Regions from separate parts of the Streptomyces sp. NPDC091281 genome, predicted to be linked through region 1. Evidence: predicted binding sites of a transcription regulator. Region 1 holds the regulator's gene; the other holds the start of a gene.
What was found. Region 1 encodes HrcA, which represses chaperone genes, less so after heat shock. Its sites were predicted from a motif close to TTNGCACTCNGNNNNNCNGAGTGCNAA; they were not measured.
Positions count from the first base shown of each region.

Region 2: groL (chaperonin GroEL) is a predicted target of HrcA. The motif match lies at 1,094-1,120, and genes of this name have one in related genera.

Region 1 covers NZ_JBIVUY010000001.1:413,072-416,430, forward strand. Annotated here, with positions in the region: gene ACIQPQ_RS01760 (MBL fold metallo-hydrolase) at 1-600, opposite strand, end outside; gene hrcA (heat-inducible transcriptional repressor HrcA) at 770-1,786, shown strand; gene dnaJ (molecular chaperone DnaJ) at 1,787-2,920, shown strand; gene ACIQPQ_RS01775 (nitronate monooxygenase) at 3,147-3,359, shown strand, end outside.
Region 2 covers NZ_JBIVUY010000004.1:515,560-518,918, reverse strand. Annotated here, with positions in the region: gene ACIQPQ_RS13880 (MoaD/ThiS family protein) at 1-224, shown strand, start outside; gene ACIQPQ_RS13875 (cold-shock protein) at 707-913, shown strand; gene groL (chaperonin GroEL) at 1,283-2,905, shown strand; gene ACIQPQ_RS13865 (NADH:flavin oxidoreductase) at 3,172-3,359, shown strand, end outside.

The DNA of each region.
Region 1 (3,359 bases):
CAGGCGGTCCAGCGCGGCGGGCCAGCGGGCCGGGACCGCGTCCGGGCCCGCCTGCGGCTCCCCGGACTCCTCCACCAGGTCGCCGCAGAACACCGTCCCCGGCGAGCCGGGGACCAGGACGGCCAGGTCGTGCGCGGTGTGGCCGGGGCCGACGTTCGCCAGCAGCACCCGCAGGCCGCCGCCCAGGTCGAGGGTCCGCTCCCCGGAGACCAGGTGGCCGGGGCGGACCAGGCGCCGCGCGGCCTCCGCCGCCTCCGCCGCCGCCAGCCCGTGCCGTACCGCGTCCGCCCGCAGCTCCTCCGCCGGGACCGTCTCCAGCCCCACCGCGCCGTACACCTCCGCGTCCGCGAACGCCGCCGCCCCGAACACGTGGTCGAAATGGGCGTGGGTCAGCGCGAGATCCGTCACACGCCCGCCCGCCGCCTCCTCCGCCCGCGCCCGCAGCAGCGCCCCCTCCGCCAGGCTCGACCCCGCGTCCACCACCAGCACCCGGTCCGCCCCGACGACCAGCCCCACCGTGCAGTCCCAGCCCGGCAGCCGGCGCCGCCCCACCCCCGGCGCCACCCGATCCCACCCGGCCTCTTCCCAAGTCACCGTCATGCGGCGACGCTAACGTGGCGGGCACCCGGTGCGCGGGCGGGCGCGTGCGCGACCTTGCCCCGGGTGTACCCCACCGCCGTACACTGGGCCGGGGAACGCTGGCACTCGGAAGTGACGAGTGCCAGGCCGGGCGCCCAGGACACTGGGGGACGACTTCTGGAGGTGTGCGGTGCTGAGCGAACGACGTCTTCAGGTGCTGCGCGCCATCGTCCAGGACTACGTGGGCACCGAGGAGCCGGTCGGCTCCAAAGCCCTCACCGAGCGGCACAACCTCGGCGTCTCCCCGGCCACCGTCCGCAACGACATGGCCGTCCTGGAGGACGAGGGCTTCATCGCCCAGCCCCACACCAGCGCCGGGCGCATCCCCACCGACAAGGGCTACCGGCTCTTCGTCGACAAACTGGCCGGCGTCAAACCGATGACGGCCCCCGAACGCCGCGCCATCCAGAACTTCCTGGACGGCGCCGTCGACCTCGACGACGTCGTGGCCCGCACGGTCCGGCTGCTCGCGCAGCTCACCCGGCAGGTCGCCGTCGTGCAGTACCCGTCGCTGACCCGCTCCACCGTCCGCCACGTCGAACTGCTGTCGCTCGCGCCCGCCCGCCTGATGCTCGTGCTGATCACGGACACCGGCCGGGTCGAACAGCGGCTCGTGGACTGCCCGGCGCCGTTCGGCGAGGCCTCGGTGGCGGACCTGCGGGCCCGCCTCAACAGCCGGGTCGCGGGCCGCCGCTTCACCGACGTCCCGCGCCTGGTCGAAGACCTCGCGGACGCCTTCGAGGCCGAGGACCGGGGCACCGTCACGACCGTGCTCTCCACCCTCCTGGAGACACTCGTCGAGGAGAACGAGGAGCGGCTGATGATCGGCGGCACCGCCAATCTCACCCGCTTCGGACATGACTTCCCTCTCACCATCCGGCCCGTCCTGGAGGCCCTGGAGGAACAGGTCGTCCTCCTGAAACTCCTGGGCGAGGCCGGTGATTCGGGCATGACCGTACGCATCGGTCACGAGAACGCCTACGAGGGACTCAACTCCACGTCCGTGGTCTCGGTCGGCTACGGTTCGGGCGGCGAGGCAGTCGCCAAGCTCGGCGTGGTCGGACCGACCCGCATGGATTACCCGGGAACGATGGGAGCGGTACGCGCAGTGGCACGGTACGTCGGACAGATCCTGGCGGAGTCGTAAGTGGCCACGGACTACTACGCCGTTCTCGGCGTGCGCCGCGACGCGTCGCAGGAAGAGATCAAGAAGGCCTTCCGGCGGCTCGCACGCGAGCTGCACCCGGACGTCAACCCCGATCCGAAGACCCAGGAGCGGTTCAAGGAGATCAACGCCGCCTACGAGGTGCTGTCGGACCCGCAGAAGAAGCAGGTCTACGACCTCGGCGGCGACCCCCTCTCCCAGGCGGGCGGCGCGGCCGGCGGCTTCGGCGCGGGCGGCTTCGGCAACTTCTCCGACATCATGGACGCCTTCTTCGGCACGGCGTCCCAGCGCGGGCCCCGCTCGCGCACCCGGCGGGGCCAGGACGCGATGATCCGGCTGGAGGTCGACCTCGACGAGGCCGCCTTCGGCACCACCAAGGACATCCAGGTCGACACCGCCATCGTCTGCACCACGTGCAGCGGCGAAGGCGCCGCGCCCGGGACCTCCGCGCAGACCTGCGACATGTGCCGCGGACGCGGCGAGGTGTCCCAGGTGACGCGGTCCTTCCTCGGCCAGGTCATGACCTCCCGCCCCTGCCCCCAGTGCCAGGGCTTCGGCACCGTCGTCCCCACCCCGTGCCCCGAGTGCGCCGGTGACGGACGCGTACGGTCCCGGCGGACGCTGACCGTCAAGATCCCCGCCGGTGTCGACAACGGCACCCGCATCCAGCTCGCCGGTGAGGGCGAGGTCGGGCCCGGTGGCGGCCCCGCCGGTGACCTCTACGTCGAGATCCACGAGCTGCCGCACGCCATGTTCCAGCGGCGCGGGGACGACCTGCACTGCACGGTCACCCTCCCGATGACGGCGGCGGCCCTCGGCACGAAGGTGCCGCTGGAGACGCTCGACGGGCTGGAGGAGGTCGACATCCGGCCCGGCACCCAGTCCGGGCAGTCCATCCCGCTGCACGGGCGGGGCGTCACCCACCTGCGGGGCGGGGGACGCGGCGATCTCATCGTGCACGTCGAGGTGCAGACGCCGACCAAGCTCGACCCCGAGCAGGAGCGGTTGTTGCGGGAGCTGGCGAAGCTGCGGGGGGAGGAGCGGCCGCTCGGGCAGTTCCAGCCGGGGCAGCAGGGGCTGTTCTCGCGGTTGAAGGACGCGTTCAACGGGCGGTGAGGCCTGGGTGACGGGGCCTCGCGCCAGGTCTGGGGGCTGCCGCCCCCAGGCCCCCGCTTCGGCCCTGAAGGGGCCTTGTCCTCAAACGCCGGACGGGCTGGAGTGGGCGGGCGCGGGCTGTCGCTGTGACCGTCGGACGGACTGAAAAGCCCAGGCCCGCCTCAGCCCCCGGAGCCGGAGCGGCACCCGATTCGGAGCCGTTCCCGTGACGTGACACCATGCCGTCATGTCCTCCGCGCTGACCGATCTCCTGCCCTGTCCGATCGTGCAGGCCCCCATGGCGGGCGGCGTCTCCTTGCCTCAGTTGGCGGCCGCTGTCTGTGAGGCCGGGGGGCTCGGGTTTCTCGCCGCCGGGTACAAGACGGCCGACGGGGTGTACCAGGAGATCAAACAGCTGCGGAGTCTGACCGCGCGGCCGTTCGGGGTGAACCTGTTCATG
Region 2 (3,359 bases), on a different contig from region 1:
AGGCCGAAGTCAGCGCGGAGGGCACCACCCTCGGCGAGGTCATCGGCGACCTGGAGAAGCACCACACCGGCATCGCCGCCCGCGTCCTGGACGACCAGGGCAAGCTGCGCCGCTTCGTGAACGTCTACGTCAACGACGACGACGTCCGCTTCGAGCAGGGCCTGGAGACCGCCACCCCGGACGGCGCGGGCGTCTCGATCATCCCGGCCGTCGCGGGCGGCTGACCGCGCCGGCCCGACCCCCGGGCGGTTGACCGCCGTTCAGTACCCGCCGGTAGTGACCGTCGGTAACAGCGATTACCGAGTGTTCATCGAATTGCCCCCTCCGTGAGAGAAGCGGAGGGGGCAATTCTGTGTGATTGAGCGCGGTAGAGTTGGGGAACGCGCCCGCCGCTCGCGTGCCGCCCGCATATGAGGGCCGTCCCTCGGTGCGATAAGAAGCAGCCAAAGTGTGCGTGGCTTTTACGCCTTTTGCTCCCTTTATGGGGCCCGACTTGCCCGATATCCGGGCGAATTCTCACTATATTACAGACCCTTCACGTCTTGAATTCTCGTCCGATTGACCTGTTGCAGAGGGCAGTTGGACAGATACATTCGGCCGCGGTCGACGCGTTCCGGCGCACGCCCCCAACCAACTGGGGGGTGAGGTCTGACCCGGGTCCGCGGAGTGTGGATCTGTGCAAGGGCCAGTAATAGGGGAGTTAGGCATGGCTCAGGGCACCGTCAAGTGGTTCAACGCGGAGAAGGGGTACGGCTTCATCGCGGTCGACGGTGGTGCGGATGTTTTCGTCCACTACAGCGCGATCCAGATGGACGGATACCGCACCCTGGAAGAGGGCCAGCGAGTCGATTTCGAGATCTCGCAGGGTCAGAAGGGGCCGCAGGCGGACATGGTCCGGCTCGCGACCGGCTGAAGCGCGCGCCGACGCAGCGTCGTTCTTCCTTCTTGTTCCACCAGTTCCATCAGCTCCACCCGTTCCACCCGCTCCACGTGTTCCACCGTCGAAGGGCTCGCACCTCCCAGGGTGCGAGCCCTTCGAGCTGTCCGCGGCCGGGCGGACCGGGCGGCCAGGGGGCCCGGTCCCCGAGAGGCGCTTGCACTCGGCAGGGGCGAGTGCTAATCATTGGCGTTAGCACTCTGAAGGTGAGAGTGACAACGAAGGACCGGGTCGGTGAGGCCCGCAGGCCAGGTGGGGCAAGGAACCACGGGGCCGGCGAGCCGTCCGTCGCGGGCGCGGGCGCGGTCCGAAGAATCACCCCCAGTCCTGGAGGGACCACTTCACATGGCCAAGATCATCGCGTTCGACGAGGAGGCGCGGCGCGGCCTCGAGCGCGGCATGAACCAGCTCGCGGACGCCGTGAAGGTGACGCTCGGCCCCAAGGGCCGCAACGTCGTCCTCGAGAAGAAGTGGGGCGCCCCCACGATCACCAACGATGGTGTCTCCATCGCCAAGGAGATCGAGCTCGAGGACCCGTACGAGAAGATCGGCGCCGAGCTGGTCAAGGAAGTCGCCAAGAAGACGGACGACGTCGCCGGTGACGGTACGACCACCGCGACCGTCCTCGCCCAGGCCCTGGTGCGCGAGGGTCTGCGCAACGTGGCCGCCGGCGCCAACCCGATGGCCCTCAAGCGCGGTATCGAGAAGGCCGTCGAGGCCGTCTCCGGTGCCCTGCTGGAGCAGGCGAAGGATGTCGAGACCAAGGAGCAGATCGCTTCCACGGCCTCCATCTCCGCCGCCGACACCCAGATCGGCGAGCTGATCGCCGAGGCCATGGACAAGGTCGGCAAGGAAGGCGTCATCACCGTCGAGGAGTCCCAGACCTTCGGTCTGGAGCTGGAACTCACCGAGGGCATGCGCTTCGACAAGGGCTACATCTCGGCGTACTTCGCCACCGACATGGAGCGGATGGAGGCGTCGCTCGACGACCCGTACATCCTGATCGCCAACTCCAAGATCGGCAACGTCAAGGACCTGCTCCCGCTCCTGGAGAAGGTCATGCAGTCGGGCAAGCCGCTGCTGATCATCGCCGAGGACGTCGAGGGCGAGGCCCTGTCGACCCTGGTCGTCAACAAGATCCGCGGCACCTTCAAGTCCGTCGCGGTCAAGGCCCCGGGCTTCGGCGACCGCCGCAAGGCGATGCTGAACGACATCGCCATCCTCACCGGCGGCGAGGTCATCTCCGAGGAGGTCGGTCTCAAGCTGGAGAACACCTCCCTGGACCTCCTGGGCAAGGCCCGCAAGGTCGTCATCACCAAGGACGAGACCACCATCGTCGACGGTGCCGGCTCCTCGGACCAGGTCGCGGGCCGCGTGAACCAGATCCGCGCCGAGATCGAGAACAGCGACTCGGACTACGACCGCGAGAAGCTCCAGGAGCGCCTGGCGAAGCTGGCCGGCGGCGTGGCCGTCATCAAGGCCGGTGCCGCCACCGAGGTCGAGCTGAAGGAGCGCAAGCACCGCATCGAGGACGCCGTCCGCAACGCGAAGGCGGCCGTCGAGGAGGGCATCGTCGCCGGTGGCGGCGTGGCCCTGCTCCAGGCCTCCCAGGTCTTCGAGAAGCTGGAGCTGGAGGGCGACGAGGCCACCGGTGCCGCCGCCGTCAAGCTGGCGCTGGAAGCCCCGCTGAAGCAGATCGCCGTCAACGCCGGCCTCGAAGGCGGTGTCGTGGTGGAGAAGGTGCGCAACCTGACCCCGGGCCACGGCCTGAACGCCGCGACCGGCGAGTACGTCGACCTGGTCGCCGAGGGCATCATCGACCCGGCGAAGGTGACGCGCTCCGCGCTGCAGAACGCGGCCTCCATCGCCGCGCTCTTCCTCACCACCGAGGCCGTCATCGCCGACAAGCCGGAGAAGTCCGCGGCCCCGGCCGGCGGCGGCATGCCGGGCGGTGACATGGACTTCTGATCCTCCCCGGGACCCCTTCCGGTCCCCCGAGGATCGCTCGTCCTGACCGAGGGCGGCACCCCTGTTCCGACGGGGGGTGCCGCCCTCGGGCGTTGCCGGGTGCGGGGGCAGACGTGGCGGGGGTCACACCGATGTCGCCGCCCGCGGGCGGAATGGACGGGTGCGCTGGGGTCGTTGTCCGGGGGAAGGCGGTGAATGCGTATGCACATACCGTCTGGAATGTCCCTGTTCGATGCCCCGAGCAACCTGTCAAGGAGCCCGCTGCCGTGACCGCCACCCCCACCTCCGCCGCCTCGCGTGCCGCCGAGATCCTCGGCCGCCCCGTCACCCTCAACGGGCTGACCGTCCCGAACCGCATCGCCATGGCCCCGATGACCCGGATGTTCTCGCCGGGTGGCGTGCCCGGTGAGGACGTCGTGTCGTACTACGGGCGCCGGGCCGCCGCCGGGGTCGG